DNA from 4 places in the Bradyrhizobium sp. 23 genome. Region 4 is predicted to be linked to each of the others. Evidence: predicted binding sites of a transcription regulator. Region 4 holds the regulator's gene; each other region holds the start of a gene.
The links. The regulator HrcA, encoded in region 4, represses chaperone genes, less so after heat shock. The targets are predictions, from matches to a motif close to GTTAGCACTCNCNNNNNGNGAGTGCTAAC.

Region 1 (7,728 bases), on a different contig from region 4:
GTCGGCGGCGGTCCCCTGCCCTTCGACCTGAAAGCACCGGGTGCCGATTTCGTCCTGGCGTTCCAGGCGCTGCCGATCGTGCTGGTCATGAGCGTGCTGACGACGCTCTTGTTCTATTGGCGCGTGCTGCCGCCGGTCGTGCGCGGCATGGCCTGGCTGCTGGAGCGGACGCTCGGCGTCGGCGGCGCGGTCGGACTCTCGACCGCCGCCAACATCTTTCTCGGCATGGTCGAGGCGCCGCTGTTCGTGCGGCCTTATCTCGCGCAAATGACCCGCAGCGAGTTGTTCCTGGTGATGACCGGCGGCATGGCCGGCATCGCCGGCACGGTGCTGGTGCTGTATGCGACGCTCCTTGCTCCCCTCATTCCCGACGCAGCCGCCCATTTCGTCATCGCCTCGGTGCTGGGTGCCCCGGCCGCGATCCTGGTCAGCCTCATCATGGTGCCGGAGACATCCGACAAGCGCACCGCCGGCGCGCTGGAGGCTCCCGAGATGGAGGTCTCCAGCACGATGGACGCGATCGTGAAAGGGACGGGCGCGGGGATCGAGCTGCTGATCAACATCGTCGCCATGCTGCTGGTGCTGGTGGCGCTGGTCTATCTCGTCAATGCGATCCTCGGCCTGCTGCCTGATGTCGGCGGCGCTGCGATCTCGTTGCAGCGCCTGCTCGGCCTCGTGATGGCGCCGGTGTGCTGGCTCATGGGATTGCCGTGGGATCAGGCGATCACCGCCGGCAGCCTGATGGGCACGAAAACCGTGCTGAACGAGCTGATCGCCTATGTCGACTTCTCGAAGCTGCCGCCCGGCACGCTCGATCCGCGCTCGCGCCTGATCATGCTCTATGCGATGTGCGGCTTCGCCAATTTCGCCAGCCTCGGCATCATGATCGGCGGTCTCGGCGTGATGGCGCCGGAACGGCGCGAGGAAATCAATGCGCTCGGGCTGAAGTCGATCGTGTCGGGAACGCTGACGACGTGCCTGATGGGAGCAGTGGTGGGGGTGTTGACGTGAAGCTTGTGTGAGGCTGGCGCCCTCGCAGCTCCGATGGGGCGCAGCGCAATCGCGACAATCCTTCCATGTTAATCTCTTCAGGAGATTCGGCTGGAATTGATTCATGAGCAACAGCGCAGGCCAGCGGGCATTTCAAAATGCCCGGCTTCAGAAACGGCAAAAAGCCGAGCTAGGGCCGTTGCTCGCGCGCGCCCTCCAGCTGCACAAGGCGGGACTTCTCCCCGAGGCAAAGACGGCCTATCGCGAACTCCTGGAGCTTGCGCCCGACCAATTCATCGCGCTGCATTTGCTGGGCGCTTTGGAGTCTGAATCCAAAAACTATCGGCAGGCGCAAATTTTGCTGAGCCGAGCGGTGGCCTTGGATCCGCGATCTGCCGAAGCCCATATGAGCCTGGGCGTCGCGCTCAACGGGCTGAAACGTCACAATGAGGCCCGCGAGAGCTATCGGAAGGCCCTCGCCCTTCGACCCAACTACGCCTTGGCCCTGTCCAATCTCGGCAACGCAAGCGCGGCCCTTGAACTTTACCAGGAAGCGCTCGAGAGCTACGACAAGGCGCTCGCAATCGACGGAAGACTTTCCGAAGCCCATAACGGCCGGGGTTGGGCGCTCTGCCGTGTGCGCGCCTATGACGAAGCGATCGCAAGCTTAAACCGCGCGCTATCGATCAAGCCTGACTACGCCTCGGCGCTGTCGACCCGCGCCGTTGCATTGCGGGAGCTTCAGCGATTTGACGAAGCCATGGCGGATTGCAATCGCGCAATCGCCCTCGCACCCGACGACGCGAATGGATGGCTCTGGCGGGCCAGTATCTTGCTCCTGACCCGGCAAGTTGCCGAAGCATTGTCCGATTGCGAGAAGGCTCTCGCGGCCGATCCCGGCTTCTCTCAGGCCCACAGCCTGCTCGGCCAATGTCTCGCGGCACTTGGCCGGGTCGACGAAGCCCTCGCCAGTTTCGACAGAGCTCTCGACATCGAGCCTGATCAGAGCACGATCTCCAGCAAGATATTCACCCTCGATTTCATGGCCGACGCCAGCGTTGCGCAGCATCAGCAAGCGCGACATGTATGGTGGGAGCAGATCGGTGCGAAGATCGCCTCAGCAGCGGCGGGATCGCATGAGAACAGCCGCGATCCGGATCGCCGTCTGGTGCTGGGTTATGTCTCGTCGGATTTTCACACACATTCAGCGGCGTTCATTTTCAAGCCGGTCCTGCAGCACCATGATCGGGCACAGTTCGAGATCGTGTGCTACGCCTGTTCACCGAGAACGGACGCGACGACCCGTGAGTTTCAGGGGATCGCCGATCGCTGGCGCGACGCCTCGCAATGGTCCGACGATCGCCTCGCCGCTCAGATCCGCGCCGATGGCGTCGATATCCTGATCGATCTGTCCGGCCACACCAGCGGAAACCGCCTCGGTGTGTTTGCGCGCAAACCGGCACCTGTTCAGGCGCATGGCTGGGGCCACGGTACCGGCACCGGGCTGCCAACGATCGATTATCTATTCTCGGACCCGGTCGCCATTCCTGCCGCGGTTCGGCATCTGTTTGCGGAGACCATCGTTGACCTGCCGTGCTTTGTGACGCTGGCGCCGCTACCGGCCGGGATTGCGCGAGCGCCGACGCCGGCGCTTGCGAACGGCTTCATCACGTTCGGTGTCTTCAACCGCATCAGCAAGATTTCGAACGAGGCGGTGGGAGTCTGGTCCAGGATTGTCGAGCGGGTGCCGGTTCGCGACTGCTGATCAAGGATACTGCACTGGACGCCCAGCTGGTCCGCGACAATCTGCTGGCGCGGTTTGCCGCTTGCCGATTGCCGGCCGAACGCGTCGATCTGCTCGGAGCCACGTCGCGAGACGAACATCTGGCAACGTTCAATCGCGTCGATATTGGCCTCGACCCATTCCCGCAGAATGGCGGCGTCAGCACGTGGGAAGCCTTGCAGATGGGCGTGCCGGTGGTGGCGAAGCTCGGTCACAGCCTGCCGAGCCGTGCTGCCGGCTCCATCCTCACCGCGCTGGGCCTGCCGGAGTGGGTCGCGGACAGCGATGAGGCCTATGTCGAAATCGCAGCGAGCCGTGGGTTGCAGATCGGCGAGCTCGATAAGTTGCGCAGCGAACTGCCCGGACAGATCAGGGCTGCCGCCGCCGGCAACCCAATCTCATACGTGCAAGCGGTGGACGATGCCTATCGCGCGATGTGGAAACGCTATTGCAACGACGGCGGCTGATCTCCGCCTCGCCTACGCCTTCAACTCCACGGTCCTGAACTCCGCCGGCAGGATCACCTCCAGCAGCTCGACGTCGTCCGAATAGTCCAGGATCATGTGCTTGATCTTCGGCGGCTGGGTCCAGGCGCTACCTTCTTTCATCAGCGTCTCGCCCTCTCCGTCCATATAGGTCTTCACCCAGCCCTTGAGCACGTAGACCATCTGGAATTCGACGTCGTGAAAGTGCAGCTTCGACACTTCGTCCGGATTGCAGGGGCCTTGCAGCCGGATCACGTGCGCCTGCGCGAGGCCCTGGCTGGCGGCGGCGATGCCGAGGTCGCGATATTTCGCGTAGGTACGCAGACCGTCGGCTTTGAAGTCTTCCTCGCGGTGATGGCTGATCGCAATGCGCTGCTTGGGCCGCGCCGGTTTCTTGACGGATGACTTTGCCGTTGTCGTGGGGGCTTTTGCCTTCACCGCCTTGCGCGCCGTGGATCGTGCTGCGGGTTTGGCCCCGCTACGCTTCTTCACCGCGGCTTGCGATGCGCTGCGCGATTTTGCTTTCTTGGCCATGGGCGGCCTCCCCTGTTGTTATGGGGAGAGGCTAGCACAGAATGCGAAATCGCAGGGTGGGTTAGCGCTAACGTACCCACCACTTCCTTGCGCAATCTTTGAAGCATGGGGGGTTACACTGACGCTAACCCACCCTACAGCTCCGCCCTTCAATGCAGCCGGAATACGCCGTCCACCGCGCGCAACTCGGCCGGCTTGATCAGCTTGGAATGCGCCACTGTCACCGAGTGAAGCGGACCGTCGAGCTTTTCCTGCCAGAACGCCAGAAAATCCTTCAGCGCCGGAAATTTCGGAAACATGTCGTAGTCCTGCCAGACGTAAGTCTGGAGCAGCGAGGGATGATCCGGCATCCGATAGAGAATCTGCGCCGTCGTCATTCCGTAACCCAGCAGCTGTTTCCGGAAATCGTCCGAAACGGCTCCACTCCGCAAGCCCATGCCAACCTCCTTTGCAGGAGCGCATTCAAGGGGTGGCTTTCCGGTGCGCCTTAAGAGCCACCCGCTACTGATGCGCTCACATGAGAGAAATGTGACGCAAACTGACAATCCATCTCAAGCCCAAAAGTTTAACAAGCTGTTGAAATTCAATGCGTTAGCAGCAGATCTAGTTCCGTGCTAATACTGCGCCGAGCGCGATTAACGATGGAAAGAGATTTTGGCAGGCGGCGACTCCGAGTGCTATTTTTCTGCTACAAGCCCTTGCTCCCGCCAAAATCCTGCCTTATCTCAGTAGTGCCTGCGCTGGCACTCGCCGGCGCAGACTGCTAACAACCCAAAATTCCCAAATCGTGCAAAAGCTTAGGAGAACTGCATGAATTTCCGTCCGCTTCACGACCGCGTCGTGGTCAAGCGCATCGACGCAGAAGAGAAGACCGCTGGCGGCATCATCATTCCCGACACGGCGAAGGAAAAGCCCTCGCAGGGCGAGATCGTCGCCGTCGGCCCGGGTGGCCGCGACGAAGCTGGCAAGCTGATCCCGATCGACCTGAAGGTCGGCGACCGCGTGCTGTTCGGTAAGTGGTCCGGCACCGAGGTCAAGATCGACAACGTCGACCTGCTGATCATGAAGGAAAGCGACATCATGGGCGTCCTCGACGTCCCCGCTTCCAAGAAGAAGGCGGCCTAAGAGCCCCTCTCTTATCCAGTTAAACACCTAAGGAAAAAATCCAGATGGCAGCTAAAGAAGTCAAATTCTCGGTCGATGCGCGCGACAAGATGCTTCGCGGCGTCGACATTCTCGCCAACGCGGTGAAGGTCACGCTCGGTCCGAAGGGCCGCAACGTCGTGCTCGACAAGTCGTTCGGCGCTCCCCGCATCACCAAGGACGGCGTCACCGTCGCCAAGGAGATCGAGCTCGAGGACAAGTTCGAGAACATGGGCGCGCAGATGGTGCGCGAAGTCGCCTCCAAGTCCGCTGACGCGGCCGGCGACGGCACCACCACCGCGACCGTGCTGGCCCAGGCGATCGTGCGCGAAGGCGCCAAGTCGGTTGCCGCCGGCATGAACCCGATGGATCTGAAGCGCGGTATCGATCTCGCGGTCGAAGCCGTCGTTGCGGACCTCGTCAAGAACTCCAAGAAGGTGACCTCGAACGACGAGATCGCCCAGGTCGGCACCATCTCGGCCAACGGTGACGCGGAGATCGGCAAGTTCCTCGCCGACGCCATGAAGAAGGTCGGCAACGAGGGTGTCATCACCGTCGAGGAAGCCAAGTCGCTCGAGACCGAGCTCGACGTCGTCGAGGGCATGCAGTTCGACCGCGGCTACATCTCGCCCTACTTCGTCACCAACGCCGACAAGATGCGCGTTGAGATGGACGACGCCTACATCCTCATCAACGAGAAGAAGCTCTCCTCGCTGAACGAGCTGCTGCCGCTGCTCGAGGCCGTGGTGCAGACCGGCAAGCCGCTGGTCATCGTCGCCGAGGACGTCGAAGGCGAAGCGCTTGCCACCCTGGTCGTGAACCGTCTCCGTGGCGGCCTGAAGGTCGCGGCCGTCAAGGCTCCGGGCTTCGGCGATCGCCGCAAGGCCATGCTGCAGGACATCGCGATCCTGACCGGTGGCCAGGCGATCTCGGAAGATCTCGGCATCAAGCTCGAGAACGTCACGCTCAACATGCTCGGTCGCGCCAAGAAGGTGATGATCGACAAGGAGAACACCACGATCGTCAACGGCGCCGGCAAGAAGGCCGACATCGAAGCGCGCGTGTCGCAGATCAAGGCGCAGATCGAGGAAACCACCTCGGACTACGACCGTGAGAAGCTCCAGGAGCGTCTTGCCAAGCTCGCAGGCGGCGTCGCGGTGATCCGCGTCGGCGGCGCGACCGAGGTCGAGGTGAAGGAGCGCAAGGATCGCGTTGATGACGCGATGCATGCGACCCGCGCGGCGGTCGAGGAAGGCATCGTCCCGGGCGGCGGCGTCGCCCTGCTCCGTGCCTCCGAGCAGCTCAAGGGCCTGCGCACCAAGAACGACGACCAGAAGACCGGCGTCGAGATCGTGCGCAAGGCGCTCTCCGCGCCCGCTCGCCAGATCGCGATCAACGCCGGTGAAGATGGCTCCGTGATCGTCGGCAAGGTCCTCGAGAACAAGTCGTACGCCTACGGCTTCGACTCCCAGACCGGCGAATATGTTGACCTCGTCAAGAAGGGCATCATCGACCCGACCAAGGTGGTACGTACCGCGATCCAGAACGCAGCCTCGGTTGCGGCGCTCTTGATCACCACGGAAGCCATGGTCGCCGAGCTGCCCAAGAAGGGCGGCTCCGGTCCGGCGATGCCCCCGGGCGGCGGCATGGGCGGCATGGATTTCTGATCCAGCCATTCCGGCAAACGACAAAATGCGAAACCCCGGCAGCGATGCCGGGGTTTTGTTTTTCTTCGGTGGTCCCATCCCGGAGCAGCGCGGAGCCCGGAATGACAGTGGGGCTTCACCACACCTTCCCCAGCCGCTCCATGTGCGGTTCGCCGTGCTGGTCGAGCGACCAGAATATCCGCGTCACCTTGCCGACCAGATTGTCCATCGGCACGAATCCGATCGACGACATCACGCGGCTGTCACTCGAGTTGTCGCGATTGTCGCCGAGCACGAAGAAATGGCCCGGCGGCACGGTGTAGACGTCGGTGTTGTCGTAGTAGCCGTTGTCGACAAGTCCTGCGTCACGTAGGACGCGCCGTTCGGCAGCGTCTCGCGCCAGCGCTTGGCCTTCGCACCGTCATCCACGCCGCAGGTGGAGCCGGCGAATGCCTGCTTCAGAGCGACGCGCGTCACCGGGCGGTCATTGAGGATGAGTTGGCCCTGCCGCATCTGGATGCGATCACCGGGCAGCCCGACCACGCGCTTGACATAGTCGACCGCGGTGTCCTTTGGCGTCCGGAACACGACGACGTCACCATACTCGGGATCGGTGGCCCGGAAACGCCCGGAGATCCACGACGGCGCGAAGGGAAACGAATAACGGCCATAGCCATAGGCATATTTTGCAGCGAAGACGTAGTCGCCGACGACCAGCGTCGGCGTCATCGAGCCGGAAGGGATGTTGAACGGCTGAAACAGGAAGATGCGAAACACGAACGGCGGCGACCACAGCACCGGAATCAGGAGGATCAGGATGACGATCGCCTTCCATTCCCGCACTTTGGCCTGCGGGTGGATGGTTTCCTGAAGAGTGGTCATGCGCCTGCCCTGATCAAGCCCGTAGTCGTCGCGAGATTACGCAACCCTCGCGCGTACGCAATCCCATAACTTGGTCGCGCCGCGCGCGGATCGCGTTCACGGGTCGCAATCAACCGCGCGCGAGATCGCTGAAGCAGCGGCGGATCCATTCGATGGTGAGCCGCGTCGCCGGATCGCGCTTGAGATGGTTCTGCACCAGCAGCCAGACGTCGCGGCGCCCAGGCAGCAGCGTGGCGCGCAGGCGGCGATCGCCAAGTAAGTCCGC
Region 2 (7,728 bases), on a different contig from region 4:
TTAGAATCGGAGCTGCCGATTTGAGCTTATTGACGTTGTCGATTACATTTTGCCGGATCGCATTTGCGAGTGCATCCCCGCTTTCCTGGGAAGACGCTTTTACCGCGGGCGCAAGTGCGGCGGCGAGAGATGGAATGTGCCCAGGCAAAGACTTGCCCTCTCTTAAAGACTCGATCGTAGCACCGACGGCGCCGCAGCGATCGTGGCCAAGTACCATGACCACCGGGGTTTTTAGCACGGCCACCGCATATTCAATGCTGGCTAGCATTTCATCGTTGGCGAAATTACCAGCGACACGGCAGACGAACAGATCGCCAAGTCCGCTATTGAAAACATGTTCGGGTGCAATACGTGAATCGGCGCAGGTTAGGACCGCTGCATATGGATTTTGCCCGCTGATTAAAGCTTCGCGCTCCTGCCTGAAATCGTCGAGTCGTGATAGGCCATGCACGTAGCGCGCATTGCTTTCCATTAGTCGCTTCAGCGAAGCGTCCGGCGTGAGAAGGTTGTCCGGTTTTGGCGGCGCTGTTGCTTCCATGGCACCGGCAATCCTACCGCCCAGCAGGATGCCCGCCGCCGAAGCCGTGAACAGCATTAGCGAACGGCGAGACGGCGTCATCGGATAAGGCAGGATCGGTAGGCAGTCTTCACACATGTTCCCCTCTTCGAGTGCTGCTCTACGCCGTCCCGTGGCTTCGGGCTTGGCCTCGCTGCGGAACCAGCGCTACCCAGCGCCTTGCCTATGGAGGTGCACCAACTCAGTTGCACAGATGTGTTCGCCCTAGCGCCTCTCGCTTCGCTTGATGACAGCGCGATGGGCGTTATCCAAAATGGCTCCGAGAAGGAGTTCTAAAGTGTCATTACGGCAGCCTGATCAGGATTTCGAGACAACGTCACCGCCTCCCAAACAGCCGTTCTTCAGGCGGCATGCGCTTCACTAGATTGGGAGGAGTGGAGTGAACGCGGAGCCGCGCGAACGGCCTTAGCGCCGGGATCCCCATGTGCGCACGCACGGTGAGCACGAACGAACTGGGCATCCTGGTCGCTAGTGCTCCTCAGGTAATGTAGCCCGACCGAAGTTGTCATCGGCGCGTGCCCAATGGGATGCCTATCACATTGCGACGCAGCTAAGAACGGCTCAAGCCTCATTCCAATTTCTAGACGAACTGCGCGCCGTCCCAAGGTGCGCGTGGTGCAGCGGTTTAGGTCCAGTATGACGTTCGGAGTATTGCCGGTCTGCAAGGCACTGAGCACCTCAGCGTACTTCGGTGAGGGCTCTTCGGCCTTGACCATCGTGCTGACGCTAACGGCCAACAGTAAGGACACTAGGAGTGGCGGGCGTCTGCCATTGCACAGCATATTCTCTTCTTCCTCCACGGCGCAGGCGCGAAGAAGTCAAGTTGCTCGATGGCATGCAAGCATGTGCCCTAACCGTTCTCAAGTGCTTCGAAGGGAATCTAACGTCACAAACTCGTATGTAAGACTGTGCACGGTTGGCGGTCCGCCGGATTAATTCAGGTGCCGAACACCTGCCTTCGGCGGTAGCCGGCGCAAACGAAGTCGTTTCGTGCGCCAACGCAGCGGTGCCAAGATCAAGCGCGTGTCGAAAGGCGAATCGCGCCATGCTCGAGACCTTTGATTATGCACGCTTGTTGACCTTGGCACCCTGTCAGCATCGGACCACCAGAGACTCGGGAAATCACGGCCGTCGTTGCCAGCCGGTAAGACCAACCTCTCCCTGGGTCGCCGCCTCGATTTCGCAGGTCGGTGAGTAGCGAACTACCATTGGTGGCGGCTCTTAATGAACAATCAAGAGACGTTGCCCTGACGGTTTTGACGAAAGCCGAGAGCCTGTGCTTGATTCGGTGAAGCCAGTTCTTGTTCTCACCCGAGGAATCTGCGCAGGTGATTGCGTATGTGCGCCTAAGGGTGCGTTGCGCTTGCAAATGCTTATGGTCGATCCCGCGGAGTGCGAGTCACTTCGTGCAATGCCTGCGAATTGCGAGAACGACCTGCCGTTTCGGCGGGCTCGTCACTGACCCTCCGCAGGATGACGCGCCGTGCTGACATGTGCTCGCGCTCGCTGCACCAAGCCGCGGCAAATTCTCCGCGCGAGAGCCTTCCTTGAGCACGTGCCGTTGCAAGCCAGGCGCGCCATAAATGCTTCTAGCGCGATCACGGACCGATCTGTGAAACGCCAGCGCAGGGCACCTCTGTTCCATCGGTGAGAAGCGTAAAGCGCATCACAATGCTTGAAGCTAACACCACATTGTCAGGTTTGAGCCAACGGGCGCGACCGGGCGACTGGAGGAGCTCCAATTTTCAGGCGGCACCCTGCTTGCTTCGTTTGGACCGGTGGGCACGGTCCCACGCATGTCCGCTGTCTAGACCGAATGTACCTCTTCTGTCTGCTTCCGGCCCAGCTCGCTCGCGTGAGCCGGGCGGCCCAGCCAGTCCAGGATCACTCCCATGAAACACTCGCTCCTTGCCGCCCTGTTGCTCTCGCTGACGTGTCTGTCCTCCACGGCGGTTCTCCAGAAGTCGGCCCCTGCGGCCCTTCCTTTGGCTCCAGGAAATCGAAGAGCCGCGCGCACTGGCTTGGGCCCGCGCCGAGAATGACAAGACGCTCGGCGTGCTCCAATCAGATCCCTGCAATCGCCGCTTCTTTGAGGAGGCGCTCAGCATGCTTCAGGCCAAAGACCGGATCCCGTTCATTTCTCACTTCCAACAAGGACGACCGCGTGCATCCGGCCTACGGCCGCAAGGCAGCGCCAGGCTTGCTGCGCTCGGCCAGCCCCACTACTGCTATGAAAATATTGACGGCGGGCATAGCGCGGCCGCCAATCTCACGGGATACGCGCGCCGGCTGGCCACTCGAATACACCTATGCATCCAGGGGGCTCGTGGATTGAGTGCGGTTGACGAGTGAGTTCGTTAAGGTCGCCAGTGCAAATAGCGGGAGCGCATAGCGCGAGATCAGAACAACGAACTGAAAAAGCCACGAGCAAAAAATGACCCCCGGCATTTTTCTGCCGGGGATCACATTTTTGAGAGAGTTGGATCAGAAGTCCATGCCGCCCATGCCGCCGCCCGGAGGCATCGCGGGCGCGCCGGTGTTCTTCTTCGGCAGCTCGGCGACCATGGCCTCGGTAGTGATCAGCAGGGCCGCCACGGATGCAGCGTTCTGAATCGCGGTGCGGACCACCTTGGTCGGGTCGATGATGCCCTTGCTGACCAGGTTGCCATACTCGCCCGTCTGCGAGTCGAAGCCGTAGGCGTATTGCTCCTTCTCCAGGACCTTGCCGACGATCACCGAGCCGTCTTCACCGGCGTTGATCGCGATCTGGCGGGCGGGCGCGGAGAGCGCCTTGCGCACGATCTCGACGCCGGTCTTCTGGTCGTCGTTCTTGGTGCGCAGGCCCTTGAGCTGCTCGGAGGCACGGAGCAGGGCGACGCCGCCGCCCGGGACAATGCCTTCTTCCACGGCCGCGCGGGTCGCATGCATCGCGTCATCAACGCGATCCTTGCGCTCCTTCACCTCGACCTCCGTCGCGCCGCCGACGCGGATCACCGCGACGCCGCCAGCGAGCTTGGCAAGACGCTCCTGGAGCTTCTCGCGGTCGTAGTCCGAGGTGGTTTCCTCGATCTGCGCCTTGATCTGAGCCACGCGCGCTTCGATGTCGGCCTTCTTGCCGGCGCCGTTGACGATCGTGGTGTTCTCCTTGTCGATCATCACCTTCTTGGCGCGACCGAGCATGTTGAGCGTGACGTTCTCGAGCTTGATGCCGAGATCTTCCGAGATCGCCTGGCCACCGGTCAGGATCGCGATGTCCTGCAGCATGGCCTTGCGGCGATCGCCGAAGCCCGGAGCCTTGACGGCCGCGACCTTCAGGCCGCCACGGAGACGGTTCACGACCAGGGTGGCAAGCGCTTCGCCTTCGACGTCCTCGGCGACGATGACCAGCGGCTTGCCGGTCTGCACCACGGCCTCGAGCAGCGGAAGCAGCTCGTTCAGCGAGGAGAGCTTCTTCTCGTTGATGAGGATGTAGGCGTCGTCCATCTCAACGCGCATCTTGTCTGCGTTGGTGACGAAGTAGGGCGAGATGTAGCCGCGGTCGAACTGCATGCCCTCGACGACGTCGAGCTCAGTCTCGAGCGACTTGGCTTCCTCGACGGTGATGACACCCTCGTTGCCGACCTTCTTCATGGCGTCGGCGAGGAACTTGCCGATCTCCGCGTCACCGTTGGCCGAGATGGTGCCGACCTGGGCGATCTCGTCGTTCGAGGTCACCTTCTTGGAGTTCTTGACGAGGTCCGCAACGACGGCTTCGACCGCGAGATCGATACCGCGCTTCAGATCCATCGGGTTCATGCCGGCGGCAACCGACTTGGCGCCTTCACGAACGATCGCAGCCGCGAGCACGGTTGCGGTGGTGGTGCCGTCGCCGGCTGCATCGGCGGACTTGGAGGCGACTTCGCGCACCATCTGCGCGCCCATGTTCTCGAACTTGTCCTCGAGCTCGATCTCCTTGGCGACGGTGACGCCGTCCTTGGTGATGCGCGGAGCGCCGAACGACTTGTCGAGCACGACGTTGCGGCCCTTGGGGCCGAGGGTGACCTTTACCGCGTTGTTGAGAATTTCGACGCCGCGCAACATGCGGTCGCGGGCGTCTACGCCGAACTTGACTTCTTTGGCTGACATGTGGGTCTTCCTGAATGTTTTACTTGGTCTCACCCTTTGCGACGCCCAGCAGGGCCCCTCAGGATGAGCGGTGCGAGCGATGGTTTAGGCGGCCTTCTTCTTGGCGGACGCGTCCGTGAGAACGCCCAGGATGTCGCTCTCTTTCATGATCAGCAGGTCGACTTGGTCGATCTTGACCTCGGTGCCGGACCACTTGCCGAACAGGACGCGGTCGCCGACCAGGACGTCGATCGGGATCAGCTTGCCGCTCTCGTCGCGGCCGCCGGGGCCGACGGCGATGACTTCACCTTGCGAAGGCTTTTCCTTGGCAGTGTCCGGAATGATGATGCCGCCAGCGGTCTTTTCTTCTGCGTCAATGCGCTTGACCACGACGCGGTCGTGAAGCGGACGGAATTCCATGCAGATCTCCTAAGCATTTACTACAGTTGAAGATTTCCCGATTGCTAGCAATCGTGGCCCGCGAGTGCCAATGCAGGCGCAGCTGAAATAGGACCGATTTTTTGGGGAACAAGTGTTTGTAGCAGGAAAAATCCGCTGGGCGGGCGGATCCCTGTTGGGGCCGCCCCAGATCACTTTCTCGGCTTGCCGCGAGCACCCGACTTTCTTCTGAGTGAGTCGTACGGCTCTGCGTCTCAACCCAATCTCGCCGCCACAAAAACCAGAAGTCCACGCGTTCCGAAGAATTCCCCACCAATTCCATCGCAATTTTGAAACGACTGACACCTGATGGGCTTGCTCTAACCTCGCCGCGAAAATGCCGCCGCGTTCAATGCAGGCTGTTAGGCTTGCAAGTCGAAAAGATAGGCCCACTCAGTCGCCAATCGATATTCCTTGTATTTCCGAGTAAGTCTGCGAACCGGGTGGTCACGCTTGAAAAATGCACCGCGTGCGTATGATGTCCTTGTGGCGGTAAGACGTGGCCCCGCTACGATGCCGATCTCACGATGCCAGCCCATACACCGGTAAATTCCGGCATAGGGGAGCCGTGGCTCCTGGCTCATGATCCTGGTTAAGAGGCTCGCTGTTAGACTCGCGCAGATAATGCCCGTTCTTATAGATCGCGATTCGTCATCTCTCAGTCGGCTAGCTTTAACTTTGCCTGTAGCCATCGGTTCGGGCGCAGAGTTGATCTGAGAAGCTAGCTGAGCCCGCCTTCTGCGAGCGTGCTTGTTTATCTTTCGACAGCGCTCCCGGCAGATTGCCGCTGGTGCGGAGGAGCCCGCGCCATCGCGAGTGTACTTAGAGCTATGGACGCGATCGTATCGTGCGTGTTTTCGTTGCCCGTGCGGCGTTAATGCGCCGAGTGCCTGTTGGCGCTGGAAAACATCGATTCGTTGCACGAGCAGAGTCGTGTTGGACGCTGAAGCGGCATGATCTTTCCAGATATCTTTGTGCGCATGACCAATTAGCTTCGCATGGACGCTCTTGACCGTCATCTACTACCGCGGCAACGAGAGCCAATATAGATCGAGAGAAAGAATGATGGATGTGATTGATCAAGCGAACGGTTCGGAGTTGCCGCCCGTCTTGCAGACGTCATCAAGACGCCTTCCGTGGGTTGTTGGATTTGTCGCCATCTTCATCGGGCTATGCGTTGGGGGTCAATTTTACCGGCCCCATATCGACCGAATGATCGAGGCGCTAGTGGCACGTGAAGTCGTCCCAATGCTGGCGTTGTCACCTGAAGACAAAGCGGCCCTTTCGGAGATTCGGTCGGGGCAACAGCAGGTGAGCGACGAGATTTCAGCGCTCAACCGCAACATCGATGCGCAGCAAGCCGATTTGAAACGCATGTTAGATCAAATCGCAGCCCTGACCTCAAGAATTGAGTCTCTGCAGAACACTGCTGCGCATCTCCTGCAGATATTCGTGCGCCAGTAGCCCAGGCCGCTTCAAAGCCGACTACAAGAGCCACTCGCCCGCCTAAAGCAGAAGGGCCCGTTTCCGTCGGGGGCGCGCCGCTGGGTTCTCGAGCCGGAGACGGACCGCCGATGATCCAGTGATGAAGCGTCGAGCCTGCCAGACATGGCGTCACTGAGAGGATGCAAGTCGAACTAGGAGCGAAGATTGCGGTGCTCACGTTCGGTCCTCCCAGGCGCGTTCGGTGAGGAGGACGAGAATGCGGCTCAACCGGTCGAATCCGAGATCCCTTGTATGGCTCGGGTCTGCGAGGGCAGCCATGGCACCCGCCAGGCCCGCCGCACCGGACGGCGTGGTGGCAAGGCCATCGTGGGCGGAGAGTACGCGGACAGCATCCACCAATTCCGCCTCGGGCACGGTGATGGCGCGAGCGCCGTGACGCCTGAGCACCGCAACGGCGGCCGCACTCGCCTGGCCGCAGGAGAGCATCTCCGCGGATGTTCGGAGATCGCCCATCACCCGAATCGGGCGACCGGCCGCGAGCGCGGGCGCGAGACACGCTGCGGTTTCCGGCTCGACCGTCACGATGCAGCCCGGAGATGCCAGCCAGCCCGAGAGGCCCTCGGCGATGGCAGCGGCGAGTCCGCCGACCCCAGCTTGTATAAAGACGTGTGTCGGACGCCCAAGGCCGGCGAAATCCACCTGATCACGGATTTCCGCCGCCGTGACGCCGTACCCCGCCATGACGTCGCAAACGATGGGGTCATTCGGATCGTCGGTCGTGTCGGCGACAAGAATGCCGGCGCCTTGGCAGGCCGCGGCTGCGGCCGCATCAACTGCATTGTCGTAGGTGCCCGGCACCCATACGATCTCGGCACCCTGATTCTCGATGCGGCGCGCGCGCGCTTTCGGCACGCCCTCGTGCAGGAACACGCGGGCAGGCGCCCCGGCAAAGCGCGCGGCGGCAGCTACCGCGAGCCCGTGATTGCCGTCACTGGCGCAGACCAGGGTCGGCTGCCCCTTAGGTCGGGCCGCGAGAAGGTCGGCCAACTGCATGCGCGAGGCCCGGACGAGCGCGCGCAGCCCGGCATAGGTGCCACCAAGCGACTTGAAACTGCCGAGCATGCGGCGGCCCTCATCTTTCGCTAGCACCTGCGCCACTCCGA
Region 3 (7,728 bases), on a different contig from region 4:
TCGACGAAGTTCTTGACGTCCTCGGTGATGCGCTGGTCCGGGTTGTCGGCCGCATCGCCCTTAAGCTGCATGCGGTAGTGGGTGGCGCCTTGCAGCCATTCGCCCAAATAGTGCCGGGTCAGCCATTGCCGCCAGCGGATCTGGAGCCACTGGTTCAGGTACAGCTTGTAGACCGCCAGCGCGATGAAGGCGGAGGCGAGGCCGATGAAGATCCAGATCTCCCTGACGAAGCTATCCCAGTCACTTGCCTGCAGTGAGCTGTAGAACCGGTTCTGCCATTGATTGACCAGGACGTCGATCGCGACCAGCGCCAGCTCCATCGCGATGACTGCGGCAAGCAGGCCGCGGCCGGCCCATTTGTCCTCCGACCGGAAATAGGGGGCGGCGATTCGCCAGACGATCGCGAGCGTGGCGCTGATGTTCTTCACAGAGCTCTGTCTCCTGAGGGATGTGCACAACTGCCCGGGGCCAAAGACTTGGGACGACGGCGGAAATCGGCGCGCTTAGACTAAAGTCGCAAGTCCTGCAATTTGCGTTGGCTTGTCGCAGCTTGCAACCCTAGCATGGGGCTCGACGGCGCGGGGTGGGGGCCTTCGGGATTTCGCGAGCTTGTGAGCGGACGGGAACCGCTGCATTCGCGAGGAATTCGCGTCCAGCTCGGGGGTTATCGCTTCAGCGTCAAGCAGGATCGGCTGTCCACGCGGGCCGCCTGCAGCACACATGCGTGGGGGAGGAAGATCATGTGGAATCAAGTTTATGACCCGTTGCACAGCCCCGTGCTGTCGACGATCGCGGCGGCAGTCCCTGTCGTCACATTGCTGGTCCTGATCGCGAGCGGACGGGTCCAGGCTCATATCGCAGCGGTCATCGCTGTGATCGTGGCCAATTTGATCACGATCTTCGTCTTCACCATGCCGGCGAACATGTCGATCCGCGCCTCGGTGCTGGGCATCGTCACCGGGTTCTTCCCGATCGGCTGGATCGTTCTCAACGTCATCTTCCTCTACCAGGTGACGGTGAGCACCGGGCGCTTCGAATTGCTCAAGCGCGCGGTCGGCGGCGTCACCGAGGACCGGCGGCTGCAATTGCTGCTGATCGCGTTCTCGTTCGGCGCCTTCTTCGAAGGCGCCTCGGGCTTCGGCACGCCGGTCGCGATCACGGGCGCCGTCCTGATCGGCCTCGGCTTCTCGCCGCTTGCAGCAAGCGGCCTGTCGCTGATCGCCAACACCGCGCCGGTCGCTTATGGGGCGCTGGGCACGCCGATCCAAGGCCTTGCCTCGGTGACCGGGCTTGATCCCTACATCCTCGGCGCGATGGTCGGCCGGCAATTGCCGTTCTTCTCGCTGATCGTGCCGTTCTGGGTGGTGTGGGCGTTCGCGGGCTGGAAGGGCATGAAGGACGTCTGGCCGGCGATCCTGGTCACCGGCGTGTCGTTCGCGGTCCCGCAATTCGTGATCTCGAACTACGTCAATCCCTGGATCGTCGACATCGGGGCGTCGCTGATCTCGATGGGGGCGCTGATCCTGTTCCTGAAGGTCTGGCAGCCCAGGCAGCTCTGGCTGTCGCCGGCGCTGCGCGGCCGCGATGAATCGGCCGCCACCATGGCCGCGGCAAAACCGATGGACAAGACGCCGCTGACGCAGAGCGAGCTGTTCAGCGCGCTGCTGCCGTGGATCATCGTCTGCATCGTGATGCTGATCTGGGGCAATGGTGGATTCAAGACCTGGGCGAACTCGATCTTCACCTGGAACTATCCCGTTCCCGAGCTGCATCAGATGATCAACAAGATGCCGCCGGTCGCGCCGGGGCCGACGAAAGAGAGCGCGGTGTTCGGCTTCACCTATCTCTCGTTCACCGGCACCGGCATGCTGATTGCGGCGATCATCTCAGGCTTCCTGATGGGCGTCGGTCCTGGCCGGCTCTTGACGGAATACGGGCGCACCATCCGGCTTTGCGCGATCTCGCTGATCACGATCTCGGCGATGCTCGCGATTGGCACGCTGACGCGGCTCTCCGGCGTGGACGCGACGCTCGGTCTCGCCTTTGCTGCAACCGGCGTGCTCTATCCCTTCTTCGGCACGCTGCTCGGCTGGTTGGGCGTGGCGCTAACGGGATCGGATACCGCTTCCAACGTTCTGTTCGGAAATCTTCAGAAGATCACCTCCGAGCAGCTTGGTCTGTCGCCGATCCTGATGGCTGCGGCGAACTCGTCCGGCGGCGTGATGGGCAAGATGATCGACGCCCAGTCGATCGTGGTCGCGTCCACCGCGACGAATTGGTACGGGCACGAGGGCACGATCCTGCGCTTCGTGTTCTGGCACTCGATCGTGCTGGCCTCGTTGGTCGGCGTGTTCGTGACGCTGCAGGCCTATGTCTGGCCGTTCACGGCGATGGTCCTGAAGTAGCAGGCCACGCCCGGCTTCAAGCCAAATCCCCGCGAGGTTGCTCCTCGCGGGGATTTTTGCGTGGCCCATGGGCGAACCTTCTCAACGGCGCCGCCGTCTTATAGAAGGTGCCGCAAATCACGTCGGTCGAGAGGTCTCATGGTTTCGTTCAGGCAGATGGTGTGTGCGGCGGTTGCAACGCTCGCGATGTCCACGCTCGCGCGTGCGGAGGACGGTTTTCCGTTCGGCACCGAGATGACGCTGGAGGCGCTGCCGCAGCCGGGCTCGAAGCGGATTCCGAACATCGAGATCGGCGACAATGGCGAAGTCGTGCTGGAGCTCTGGTGCAAGGGCGGCAAGGGCCAGTTCTCGGTTGCCGGCAACACCGTGATCTTCGTCCCCGGCCAGATCCAGGACCGCTCCTGCCCGCCGGCAAGGGCCCAGGCCGACGACGATCTCGTTGCAGCCCTGGGCAGTGTCGAGACCTGGAAGCGCCAGGGTGACGTGCTCACGCTCGTCGGCCCCAAGCCGCTGCGCTTTCGCGTCAACGGCAATTAGCCCCTGCTGTCATTCCCCGCGACCCGGCTACGCCAAGGCTTCGCCGGGGTTGAGGTCCAGGGGCGCCGAAGCTTTAGCACAGGCGGCAGGCGGGGAATCCAGTACGCCGCGGCTTCTCGATTCATCAAAACCTTCTCGGAGTACTGGATCGCCCGGTCAAGCCGGGCGACGACCGAGAGTTGATATGCGGGCTACATCACTTCCACACCGACTTGTCGGCGTCCCAGCGCTGGCCTTTCAGCTCCTTGGTGAGCGCCTCGACCGAACCGTTGTCGTCGGGCTGATCGCCTTCCTCGTCCGCGGTCGCTTCGTCCGAGAGATTGAGCTTGGCGCCGCTGCTCTCGTCAGTGGTCGTGGTCGCGGGACTCCCGATCCAGAGCATGAGCTTGTCGGTCGTGCCGGGCTTGTCGGGCGAGACGAGGCCCGCGACCTCGATCGTGTCGGTGAGCTCGAGCGCGGGAAAATCCTGGTTCGGTCGCTTGAACACCAGCTTGAGCTTGCCGGTCGCCGGGTTGAAGCTTTGCGAGACCGGCTTTGCCGCGAGCGTCCTGCTCAGCACGCCAGCCACCGCGGCCGCGAGCTTGTCGCGGTTGATCTTGTCGCCCTCGCGCCAATCGGCGGCGGCAATGCGGATGGTGCGGTCCATCTCGGTCATGCCCGCGGTCCAGCCCGCGGCGGTGACGCCGGGCGTCGCCTTGAATTTCGCCAGCAGCGCGCCGGCGCGCTCCGGATCGACCGACATGTTGATGGTCTGCTCGCCCGCGCGCAGCGCGTCGCAGCCGACGGTGAGACTCGCCAGCGTCACCTCGACGTCCTGGCCCTTCAGGCTCTTCAGGAACTCGGTCGCGGCATCCAGCTTGACCTTGACCGCGATCGCTTCCGGCGAGACGTCGGTGAAGTCCTTCGGCTGCGGCGTGATGCCGTCGTCGGAGGTCTGGTTGTCGAGGAATTCCTTCTCGCTGAGATCGGAATTGTCGGGCGAGGTGACCTCGGTCACGGTCTGGCCAATGCTGATCTGGCCGCGGAATTCGAACGTGTCTCCGGCCTGTTTGCGCAGCAGCTTGACTGTGACCGGCGCCTTCGCGCCGAGGCTCTGCGTCGTACCCGTCAGGTTCTGGCCCGCGACCTGGAGATTGACGACGAAGCGGTCCTTGCGGTCGGAATTCTTCGCGACGGGATAGCAGACGTCGAGCACGGCTGCGGTGACGGTCTTGCCCTGGCGTGTCTCTTTCAAGATCACGTCGGCATTGCCGTCCATCAGCCCGTCGATCGAGGTGAAATAGCGCGTCTCGACGCCGCCGGGCGCCGTGGCCTTCGGCGCCAGCTTCATCTGGGCGGATGCGACCTCTGGCGAACCTGCAAGCAGAGCCGCCAGAACGGCCGTGGAGCAAAACACAAGCGCGCGCATCGACGAAATCCCCGGGCAAAGTGGGCATGATCCGGAAAGTGTGAAGCGGTTTTCCGACGAGATCAGGCCCAAACAATTCGAATCGGCCGTCACCGTAGTGGGTTTTGGCCGCCGGTTGAATTGGAAAGCACGGGCCATGATCGGCAAAAAGAAGGCCGCCCGGAGGCGGCCTTCGCAGCACTGTCAGGCGAGGTTCGGCCTTAGAAGCCGCCCATACCGCCACCGGCCGGCATGCCGGAGGCGGCTTCCTTCTTCGGCGACTCCGCGACCATGGCCTCGGTGGTCACCAGCAGACCGGCGATCGATGCGGCGTCCTGGAGCGCGGTACGCACCACCTTGGCGGGGTCGATGATGCCCTTCTCGACCATGTCGACATACTCCTCGGTCTGGGCGTCGAAGCCGAAGGTCTCGGACTTGTTCTCCAGGATCTTGCCGACGACGATCGAGCCTTCCACGCCCGCGTTCTCGGAGATTTGGCGGATCGGGGCTTCCAGTGCCTTCAGCACGATGTTGATGCCGGCCTGGACGTCGGCATTGGCGTTGGTCAGACGGCCGACCGCCTTCTTGGCGCGGAGCAGCGCGACGCCGCCGCCGGGGACGATGCCTTCCTGCACCGCGGCGCGAGTGGCGTTGAGCGCATCCTCGACGCGGTCCTTCTTCTCCTTGACCTCGATCTCGGTGGCACCGCCGACGCGGATCACCGCGACGCCGCCTGCGAGCTTGGCGAGGCGCTCCTGGAGCTTCTCACGGTCGTAATCCGAGGTGGTTTCCTCGATCTGGGCCTTGATCTGGCCGACGCGGGCCTCGATCTCCGGCTTCCTGCCGGCGCCCTTGACGATCGTGGTGTTCTCCTTGTCGATCACAGCCTTGCCCGCGCGCCCAAGCATCTTCACCGTCACGCTCTCGAGCTTCATGCCGAGGTCTTCGGAGATCAGCTGGCCGCCGGTGAGGATCGCGAGGTCCTCGAGCATGGCCTTGCGGCGGTCGCCGAAGCCCGGCGCCTTGACGGCGGCGACCTTCAGGCCGCCACGGAGGCGGTTGACGACCAGGGTGGCCAGCGCCTCGCCCTCGACGTCCTCGGCGATGATGACGAGCGGCTTGCCCGACTGCACCACGGCTTCCAGCACGGGCAGCATGGCCTGCAGGCCGGACAGCTTCTTCTCGTGCAGGAGGATGTAAGCGTCCTCGAGCTCGGCCGTCATCTTCTCGGGGTTGGTGACGAAGTAGGGGCTGAGATAGCCGCGGTCGAACTTCATGCCCTCGACGATGTCCACCTCGGTGTCGAGTGACTTGTTCTCCTCGACGGTGATGACGCCCTCGTTGCCGACCTTCTGCATCGCCTGCGCGATCATCTTGCCGATGGCGGCATCGCCGTTGGCCGAAATGGTGCCGACCTGGGCGACCTCGGAGGAGGCGGCGACCGGCTTGGCGCGCTTCTCGATGTCCTTGACGACGGCCGCGACCGCGATGTCGATGCCGCGCTTGAGGTCCATCGGGTTCATGCCGGCGGCAACCGACTTGGCGCCTTCGCGGACGATGGACTGGGCCAGCACGGTCGCGGTGGTGGTGCCGTCGCCGGCGAGGTCGTTGGTCTTGGAGGCGACCTCACGCACCATCTGGGCGCCCATGTTCTCGAACTTGTCCTCGAGCTCGATCTCCTTGGCGACGGTGACGCCGTCCTTGGTGATGCGGGGCGCGCCGAACGACTTCTCGATGAGCACGTTGCGGCCTTTCGGGCCGAGCGTCACCTTGACGGCGTTGGCGAGAATATCGACGCCGCGCAGCATGCGTTCGCGCGCGTCTCCGGAAAACTTGACGTCTTTGGCAGCCATGGTCTGCAATTCCTCTTCTTCGTGATGTGTCTTGCTAATTGGGTCGCCTCATTCCGGGGTCCGCGATCGAACCCGGCGGAATGATGCATGCCCGGATCGAGTGACCCGGGCATGCATTCAGCGGCCGTTCAGGCGTCTGGCCTTAGGCCATCACGCCCATAATGTCCGACTCCTTCATGATCAGGAGCTCATCGTTGTCGATCTTGACCTCGGTGCCCGACCACTTGCCAAACAGCACACGGTCGCCGACCTTGAGGTCGATCGGGATCAGCTTGCCGGCCTCGTCGCGACCACCGGGGCCGACGGCGACGACTTCGCCCTGGGACGGCTTTTCCTTGGCCGTGTCCGGAATGATGATGCCGCCCTTGGTCTTTGACTCGGCGTCGATACGTTTGACCACGACACGGTCATGCAGCGGACGAAATTTGGATTTAGTCATGACGTTTCCCTTTGGAGGCTCGCTTCGGAAGGAGAGGAAGTGGGCGGGCGGCGCTTCCGTCCACCCTTCCCGAGGATCGATCGGCGCGCGTTAGCAATCCATCTTTCAGAGTGCTAATGGTGCGCCCGGGAATATGGCTTGGCCGCGATCCTGTCAAGCAAAGGTGGTTAAGCGATTGGTGAGACGGATATAGGATGGTGACATTGGAAACTTGTTCGGGGTGCCGGCGTATTAAAGGACGTCATTGCTCCGGCAGCGGTTTTGCGCTTGGCTGCGTAAGGGGTGCGGCCATGGTTTTGTCCGGGGGAATGCCATGATCAGTTCAGCTCACGCGCGCACGGTCGCCAATCTGGCGGCGGCTTCTTGCCTGGCGCTGCTGCTTGGTGCCTGCGGCGGCGGCATGAGCCTGCCGTCCTTTTCTTCGTCCTCACCGCCCCCCGAGGCCGAGCCCGGCACCGGTCCGGAAATGCCCGCGTCGATCCGCGCCGACGAGATCGTCGGGCGCTGGGGCCTGGCCTCGTTCCAGAACCCGGCCGACCGCGCCCGCACCGAGGCTGCCGCCCGGGCCCAATGCAAAAATCCTTACGTGATCACGGCCGGCTCCTCCGGCGGCGTGATCATGCATCTGGCCGACCAGGCAACACCGCAGGAGCTGCGCCTGAAGGGCTCGCCGAGCGGCAAGAACTATATCGGGCCGGCAGGTCCGACGCCCGGCGACCAGGACCGCGAGATCGTCTCCTTCGACGGCCGCGTCCTCATCACCCGCTTCATCGACAAGGACGCCGCCACCCGCTACGGCAACATGGTCTACGTCCGCTGCGCGCCGAGGGCGTAGTCTCTATCCTTCGTCATGCCCCGCGACCCGGCTACGCCAAGGCTTCGCCGGGGTTGAGGTCCAGGGGCGCCGAAGCTTTAGCGTAGGCGGCAGGCGGACATCCAGTACGCCGCGGCTTCTCGGCTCAATCATTGCCGTCTCTGGAATACTGGATCGTCCGCCTGCGCGGACGATGACAGCGGGGGACGATAGACAACAAAAAAACGCCGGCTTGCGCCGGCGTTTCGTTATTCAGAGCGTCGCGTCCGTTCAGTCGAACAGCGCGTCGATGT
Region 4 (7,728 bases):
TCGGCCTCGACCCAGGCGTCGCCGTTGGAAGCCTTCACGATCTTGTACGGAACGAGCTTCTTGTCCTTCTCGACCATCGGGTCGTCGTAGCGGCGGCCGATCAGGCGCTTCACTGCGAAGAACGTGCGCTCGGGATTGGTGACGGCCTGGCGCTTGGCCGGCTGGCCGACGAGGCGCTCACCGTCGTCCGTCACGGCGACGATCGAAGGCGTCGTGCGCATGCCTTCGGAATTCTCGATGACTTTGGCGTTCTTGCCATCCATTACGGCGACGCACGAATTCGTGGTGCCGAGGTCGATCCCGATGACCTTTCCCATGGTCCTGTATCCTTGTTTTTGCGGCAGGCTGGCTGGGCCCAGAAGGCACCCGAACCGAAACCCCCTAAGATCAAACATTCGCGATATTGCGATGGTTGGGGGTCATATAGGAGGGGGGGAGGTGCCTGCAAGGACCGAACGCAAGTTTCGGCCGTGAAAACATTGGGTTTTGGAAGAACATATCCGGGCTGCACCGCCCTTGCGGGTGAGGAATTATTAACAGGTCCGCGATTGGCCGGCATCCGCTACCGCATCCCGCCCCGCCCTGTTGCGGCCAGACCAAAACCGTTAAAAGGCGGGCAGCCGGCCGGGCTCGTCCTCGGGCTGCCTCGCGCGACAAAGCGGCCGGCTGGCCACCATCGAACGGCCTCAATGTGAACCAATCAGAGTGCCCATGAAGCTGATCCGCCCCCTCGCCGCGCTCGCCCTCCTCGTCGCCTCTACGCTTCCGGCTCTGGCCGCCGACGCCGTTTTCCCACCCGGCTTGCGCCTCGGCATGGTGCCATTGGTCGGCCTCAGCACGGCCAAGACCTTTCCCGGCTTCGAGAGCGAGGACGGCAACGTCAAGGTGCTGATCACGGAGCTGCCGCCGGCCGCCTATGGCGAGGTCGTGAGCGCCTTCAACTCCAACCCGGCCGGCACCAACGGCGTCAAGCAGGACAAGATCGAGACGCCCGCGGGCGTGGCCTATTTCACCACGGAGAGCGGCAAGGCGGGCGAGACGCCAGTGCGGCGCTATTCGATGATCGTGCCGGGCGCCGGCTTCTCCGGCTACGTCGCGGTGCAGATTCCGGAGAATGCGATCAAGATCTACACCGACGAGGCGGTGCGGCAGATGTTCGCGAGCGTCGTCACCCGGAAGCAGGTCTCGGCCGAAGAGCAGATCGCACTGATGCCGTTCAAGATCACCGATCTCGCCGACTTCAAGGACGTCCGCACGCTGGCGCCGGGCTCGAGTATCATCCTGGCCGACGGCGACGAGAGCTCCGGCTATGAATCGAAGCCGTTTATCATCCTCGGCGTGATTGGCGCCACACCGCAAGCCGCCGACGACCGCGCCCGCTTCGCCCAAGAGGCGGCGCTCCAGATTCCCGGCGTGCGCGAGTCGCGCGTCACCATGTCCGAGCCGATCCGCATCAGCGGCCAGCAGGGTTTCGAGACCCGGATCGACGGCGTCAGCGGCAAGGACAAGACGCCGGTGACCGTGGTGCAGTGGATCCGCTTCAGCAGCGGCGGCGCCTCGCTGCGCATCATCGCCAGCGCCCCGCGCGAGCAATGGCCGGCCGCCTTCACCCGCTTCCGCGCGGTCCGCGACGGCATCCAGCCGAAGGGCTAGCAGCATCCGCAAGCGGGAGAGGTGCACCGAACCCGCGGCTCAAGCACCAAAGCCGGCTGCATTTTCGGGCTTCTGTTCGTATACGAACGGAACTAGGCTCCCCCTCCGTTGAGTTCATCCTGGAGGGAGGCGAATGATGCTGGATCGGCGACAAGTCTTGGCGGCGCTCGGGACGAGCGCGCTCGTGGCGCTCGCGCCAACCGCAATTCTGGCAGCGGCATCGATCAAGCCGGACGATGCATCCGCGCTGCTCGTGATCGACGTGCAGAATTGCTTCCTGCCCGGCGGCAGCCTCGCCGTGAAGGAAGGCGAGCAGGTGGTGCCCGTCATCAACAAGATCTCGAAAGCATTTTCGAACGTGGTGATGACGCAGGACTGGCACACGCAAGGCCATATTTCCTTCGCGTCAGTCCACGCCGGCAAGAAGCCGTTCGAGACCGTCGATCTTCCCTACGGCAAGCAGGTGCTGTGGCCCGACCATTGCGTGCAGGGCACCGACGGCGCCGCGCTGTCGAAAGACCTTGCGATCCCGCACGCCGAGCTCATCATCCGCAAGGGTTTTCACAAGGACGTCGACAGCTATTCGGCCTTCCTCGAAGCCGACGGCAAGACCTCGACCGGTCTCGCCGGCTATCTGAAGGCGCGCAAGATCAAGCGCGTCTTCGTCGCGGGGCTGGCGACGGATTTCTGCGTCGCCTGGACCGCGCTCGACGCGCGCAAGGCGGGCTTCGAGGTCTATGTGGTGGAAGACGCCTGCCGCGGCATCGACAATCAGGGTTCGCTGGCAAAAGCCTGGGCCGACATGGCAAAGGCCGGCGTGAAGCGGATTCAGTCCGCGGATATCGCGGCGAGCGCGTAGGCCCGGTCAAAAAACGGCAAGACCCTCAGCCTGAGGAGCGCGCTTCTTCGCGCGCGTCTCGAAGGATGAAGGCCGCGCTGCAGCAGCGCGGCCTGCATGGTTCGAGACGGCGCTGACGCGCCTCCTCGCCATGAGGATCGACTTAGTTGGCCGCGCCGTTCGGCTCGTTGCTGTTGGCAGCGGGCGCAGCCTTGGCGCCGCCCTTGGCGACACCGACCAAGGCGGGACGCAGCACGCGCTCGCCGATGGTGTAGCCGGCCTGCATGACCTGCACGACCGTGCCTGCGGGCACCGACGCATCGGGCACCTCGAACATCGCCTGCTGGAAGTTCGGGTCGAACTTCTGGCCCGAGGGGTCGAACTTCTTCACGCCGTGTTTTTCCAGCGCGCTGAGCAGCGAGCGCTCAGTCAGCTCGACGCCCTCGATCAGCGAGGCGAGGCCTGCATCGGCCGCCGCACGGGCTTCGGCCGGAACGGCATCGAGCGCGCGCTGCAGGTTGTCGGCGATGTCGAGCACGTCGCGGGCAAAGCCGGTGATGCCGTAGAGGCGGGCATCCGCGACCTCCTTGGTGGTCCGCTTGCGCAAATTCTCCATTTCGGCCAGCGTCCGCAGCATGCGGTCGCGCGCCTCGGCGACTTCCTTCTGCAGAAGCTCGACGGAGCCGGGCTCGGGATCGTCGGGCATGATGTAGGGTTTTGACACCACGGGCTCGCCGGCCGCAGCACTCGTGTCTTCGGGTTGCCGGTCTCGATCGGTCATCGGCTCTCTTTTCGCATTCGTCTCAGGGGGTTTCTGGCCCGGATATCGTGCTTCGGGCGGCGAAAATCAAGCGCCCGTGATCGGCCCGGCCGCCGGTCAGCCCCCCAAGAGCCGGCTGACGATGCGGGCAGCGTAGTCCACGGTGGGGATCACGCGGGCATAATTCAGCCGCGTCGGCCCGATCACGCCCAAAACGCCGACGATATGGCCGGCGGCGTCCCGATAGGGCGAGATGATGGTGGACGAACCCGACAGCGAGAACAGCTTGTTCTCACTGCCGATGAAGATCCGCACGCCTTCCGCGGTTTCGGCCCGGCCGAGCAGGTCGATCACGCCGCGCTTGGTCTCGAGATCGTCGAACAGCAGGCGAACGCGCTCGAGATCCTCCAGCGCATGCAAATCCTCGAGCAGATTGGCGTGGCCGCGGACGATGAGCTGACGATCCTCGTTCTCGCCGCCGGACCAGCTGGCGATGCCGGCCGAGATCACCTTGTGCGTCAGCTGATCGAGCTCGGTGCGCGCCTCTCCGAGCGCGGTCTCGAGCTCCAGCCGCGCCTCGGCCAGGGTCCGGCCCCGAATGCGGGCATTGAGGAAGTTGCCGGCTTCGGTCAACGCCGAGGATGGAACTCCCGGCGGCAGCGTCAACACGCGATTTTCGACCTGCCCGTCCTCGCCGACCAGGATCACCAATGCCTTTTCCGGTTCCAAGCGGACGAATTCGATATGTTTCAGCCGCGCATTGGATTTCGGCGTCAGCACGACGGCGGCGGCGCGGGTCAGGCCGGAGAGCCGCGTCAATGCCTCCTCGAGCGCAGCCTCCACCGATTGCGCGTGGCCGACGGAGGTCAACTGGCTCTGGATCGCCTGCCGTTCACTGTCATTGAGGTCGCCGACCTGCATCAGGGCATCGACGAAGAACCGCAGGCCAAGTTCCGTCGGCAATCGGCCGGCGGAGGTGTGCGGGGCGTAGATTAGGCCAAGCTGTTCCAGATCGGCCATGACGTTGCGGACCGAGGCCGGCGAAAGCGGCATGGCAATCAGGCGCGAAATATTGCGCGAGCCCACCGGCTCCCCGGTCGCGAGATAGCTTTCGACGATTTGACGAAAGATGTCGCGGGAACGCTCGTTGAGCTGGGCGAGGCCCGCGCGCGGCGCGATCAGATGGATCGGATCGTGATGGGCCACAGACGGTAACTCCTCTAAGACACAGGTAATTTGTCTATCCCGGATGCTTCTGACAAGCGTGGCGTTGGCGGATTGGAAATCGGGGGTGAAGAAGGCCTCGATCTTCCCCCTTGCCGCCCACCCTCACCCCCCCTACAAGCACCGCCAACAGCACTTTTTTGAGAGTTTTGGAGGATTTCCCATGCGGCCAAGCCGCCGTGCGCCCGACGAATTGCGCCCCGTGACGCTGGAGCGCGGCGTGGTCAAATATGCGGAAGGCTCGTGCCTGGTGAAATTCGGCGACACCCACGTGCTGGTCACCGCCACGCTGGAAGACCGCCTGCCGCCATGGCTGAAGGGCCAGGGCCGCGGCTGGGTCACCGCCGAATACGGCATGCTGCCGCGCGCGACCTCGGAACGCACCCGCCGCGAGGCCTCCGCCGGAAAGCAGAGCGGCCGCACCGTCGAAATCCAGCGCCTGATCGGCCGCTCGCTTCGCACCATCATCAATCTCGAAGCGCTCGGTGAGCGCCAGATCACGGTCGATTGCGACGTGCTCCAGGCCGACGGCGGCACCCGCACCGCCTCGATCACCGGTGCCTGGGTCGCGCTCGCCGATTGCGTCAGCTGGATGAAGGCGCGCAACATGGTCAAGGCCAATGTGTTGCGCGACAACGTCGCCGCGATCTCCTGCGGCATCTACAAGGGCACGCCCGTGCTCGACCTCGACTATGCCGAGGACTCCGAAGCCGACACCGACGCCAATTTCGTCATGACCGGCGATGGCCGCATCATCGAGGTCCAGGGCACCGCGGAACGCGAGCCATTCACGGAAGCCGAGTTCCTGGCGTTGATGGCGCTGGCGCGCAAGGGCGTCGCGCGTCTCGTGGACTTGCAGAAACTGGCGGTAGCGTAGTCAATAGCCCGATGCACCGCCGAATCACCGGAAAGCTGGTTATCGCGACCCATAATCCCGGCAAGCTCGCCGAGATGAAGGAGCTACTCGCGCCTTACGGCATCGAAGCAGTGTCGGCCGGCGAGCTCGGCCTTCCCGAGCCGGAAGAAACCGGAAACGATTTCCGCAGCAATGCCGCGATCAAGGCGATCGCGGCGGCGCAGGCAACGAAGCTGCCGTCTTTCGCCGATGATTCCGGCATCGTGGTCGACGCGCTCGACGGCGCGCCCGGCATCTACTCGGCGCGCTGGGCCGGCCCGAACAAGGATTTTGCCGCAGCGATGGCGCAGATCGAGCGTCTGTTGCAGGAGCGCGGCGCGACCACGCCGGCCAAACGCAAGGCGCACTTCGTTTCCGCGCTCTGCGTTGCATGGCCCGACGATCATCTCGAAGAGGTCGAGGGGCGCGTCGACGGCACGCTGGTGTGGCCGCCGCGCGGCACCGCCGGCTTCGGCTACGACCCGATGTTTTTGCCCGACGGCCATAGCCGCACCTTCGGCGAGATGGAGAGCATCGAGAAGCACGGCCTGCCGCCGCTCGGTCTCGGCCTGTCGCATCGTGCCCGCGCCTTCGTGAAACTGGCGGAGATCTGCCTTGAGCCGCGCTAAGGAAGCCTTCGGCGTCTACGTGCACTGGCCGTTCTGCCTGTCGAAGTGCCCCTATTGCGACTTCAACAGCCACGTTCGCCACGCCCCGATCGACGAGCCGCGGTTTGCGTCAGCATTCGCGCGCGAAATCGCTGCGACCGCCGAGCGCGCGCCCGGACGCGAAGTCACCTCGATCTTTCTCGGCGGCGGTACGCCCTCGCTCATGCAGCCTGCAACCGTCGGCGCTGTGCTCGACGCCATCGGCAAGCACTGGACCGTGGCGAAAGACGTCGAAGTCACGCTGGAGGCAAACCCGACCAGCGTCGAGGCTACGCGCTTCGCCGGCTATCGCGCCGCCGGCGTCAACCGCGTCTCGCTCGGCGTGCAGGCGCTCGACGATGCCTCGCTGAAAGCGCTCGGCCGCATGCACAGCGCGCGCGAGGCCCTCGATGCCGTCGCTATCGCGCGCCGCTCGTTCGATCGCTATTCGTTCGACCTGATCTACGCCCGTCCCGACCAGACGCCGGCGATGTGGGCCGATGAATTGCGTCTCGCGATCGGCGAGGCGGCCGAGCATCTGTCGCTCTATCAATTGACGATCGAAGAAGGCACGCCGTTCTTCGGCCTACATCAAGCCGGCAAGCTGAAGACGCCGGATGAAGCGGTCGCACGCGCGCTCTACGACGTCACGCAGGAGACCTGCGACAGGCTCGGCCTGCCCGCCTACGAGATTTCAAATCACGCGCGGCGCGGCGCCGAGTGCCGGCACAATCTGGTCTACTGGCGCGGCGAAGAATATGCCGGCATCGGCCCCGGCGCCCATGGCCGCCTCGACATCGACGGTATCAGGCACGCGACCGCCACCGAGAAGCGCCCCGAAGCCTGGCTGATGCGGGTCGAGACCAACGGCCACGGCGTCGTCACCGACGATCTCCTCAACAGCGAAGAGCGCGCCGACGAATTCCTGCTTATGGGATTGCGCCTCGCCGAGGGCATCGACCCCGAGCGTTACAAAGCGCTCTCCGGCCGCTCACTCGATCCCAAGCGCATCACGCTGCTGAGCGAAGAAGGTGCAATCACGGTGGATGCAACGGGACGGCTGCGCGTGACGAGCAGCGGTTTTCCGGTGCTGGACGCGGTGGTCGCGGATCTCGCGGCGTAAAGTCTCTCCATCGTCGTCCTGGCGAAAGCCAGGACGACGTCGAGGAAACAGCTACGCCCCAAAGCTCTTCGGCGAGCCCGCGACCGCAACGCCGCCGCCGGTCGTGACCTTCATCACCGCCAAGCCCCGCTCATTGGTGCCGTCGGCGCGAAAGCGGAACAGGCCGTCGATGCCGGCAAAGCCGGAGGGATTGGTGAGCACGTCCGACGAAAAGCGCGTCGTGCCCTGCGTACGCGCCAGCGCGGCCACCAGGGCGACCGCATCATAGGCAAGCGTGGCGGTGCGCACGGGCTCGGCGCCATATTTGGTGCGATAGCGGCCGGAGAAGGCGCGGAAGCCGGCCGGGTCCGGCGCGGCGTAGAGGCCGCCTTGCAAGTTGGAGCTGGCATAGACGCGCGGACTGTCCCACAGGCCGGTGCCGAGCAGCTGGATATTGCGCAGATTCGCACCCGCCGCGCTCATCGCATCGGCGACCGAGACGACGGCGTCGCCATCATCGGCGATGAACAGCGCATCGGCGCTGCCGAGCTGCTGCGCCACGGTCCGGGCCGGCGTGGCGCGATCGGCGCCGTATTTCTCGAACGCGAC

Region 1: the regulator HrcA is predicted to act here: its motif matches at 4,532-4,560, upstream of IVB32_RS16020 (co-chaperone GroES).
Region 2: the regulator HrcA is predicted to act here: its motif matches at 5,145-5,173, upstream of IVB32_RS13010 (co-chaperone GroES).
Region 3: the regulator HrcA is predicted to act here: its motif matches at 6,711-6,739, upstream of IVB32_RS07560 (co-chaperone GroES).

The regions. Positions count from the first base shown of each region.
Region 1 is NZ_JADPJF010000064.1:191,504-199,231, reverse strand. Features, by position in the region: gene IVB32_RS16045 (nucleoside transporter C-terminal domain-containing protein) at 1-1,011, shown strand, start outside; gene IVB32_RS16040 (tetratricopeptide repeat protein) at 1,298-2,755, shown strand; gene IVB32_RS16035 (hypothetical protein) at 2,824-3,240, shown strand; gene IVB32_RS16030 (cupin domain-containing protein) at 3,253-3,792, opposite strand; gene IVB32_RS16025 (usg protein) at 3,942-4,229, opposite strand; gene IVB32_RS16020 (co-chaperone GroES) at 4,603-4,917, shown strand; gene groL (chaperonin GroEL) at 4,962-6,602, shown strand; partial or broken gene lepB (signal peptidase I) at 6,718-7,463, opposite strand; gene IVB32_RS16005 (LysR family transcriptional regulator) at 7,573-7,728, opposite strand, start outside.
Region 2 is NZ_JADPJF010000049.1:15,286-23,013, forward strand. Features, by position in the region: gene IVB32_RS13000 (carbonic anhydrase) at 1-655, opposite strand, end outside; gene groL (chaperonin GroEL) at 3,062-4,702, opposite strand; gene IVB32_RS13010 (co-chaperone GroES) at 4,787-5,101, opposite strand; gene IVB32_RS13015 (hypothetical protein) at 6,182-6,583, shown strand; gene IVB32_RS13020 (pyridoxal-phosphate dependent enzyme) at 6,779-7,728, opposite strand, start outside.
Region 3 is NZ_JADPJF010000037.1:303,743-311,470, reverse strand. Features, by position in the region: gene IVB32_RS07585 (ABC transporter ATP-binding protein/permease) at 1-428, opposite strand, end outside; gene IVB32_RS07580 (L-lactate permease) at 741-2,405, shown strand; gene IVB32_RS07575 (META domain-containing protein) at 2,544-2,942, shown strand; gene IVB32_RS07570 (hypothetical protein) at 3,139-4,350, opposite strand; gene groL (chaperonin GroEL) at 4,551-6,182, opposite strand; gene IVB32_RS07560 (co-chaperone GroES) at 6,325-6,621, opposite strand; gene IVB32_RS07555 (hypothetical protein) at 6,935-7,456, shown strand; gene IVB32_RS07550 (protein phosphatase CheZ) at 7,706-7,728, opposite strand, start outside.
Region 4 is NZ_JADPJF010000151.1:497,951-505,678, forward strand. Features, by position in the region: gene dnaK (molecular chaperone DnaK) at 1-317, opposite strand, end outside; gene IVB32_RS39410 (hypothetical protein) at 712-1,653, shown strand; gene pncA (bifunctional nicotinamidase/pyrazinamidase) at 1,790-2,512, shown strand; gene grpE (nucleotide exchange factor GrpE) at 2,655-3,272, opposite strand; gene hrcA (heat-inducible transcriptional repressor HrcA) at 3,369-4,457, opposite strand; gene rph (ribonuclease PH) at 4,639-5,352, shown strand; gene rdgB (RdgB/HAM1 family non-canonical purine NTP pyrophosphatase) at 5,364-5,999, shown strand; gene hemW (radical SAM family heme chaperone HemW) at 5,986-7,140, shown strand; gene IVB32_RS39445 (penicillin-binding protein activator) at 7,192-7,728, opposite strand, start outside.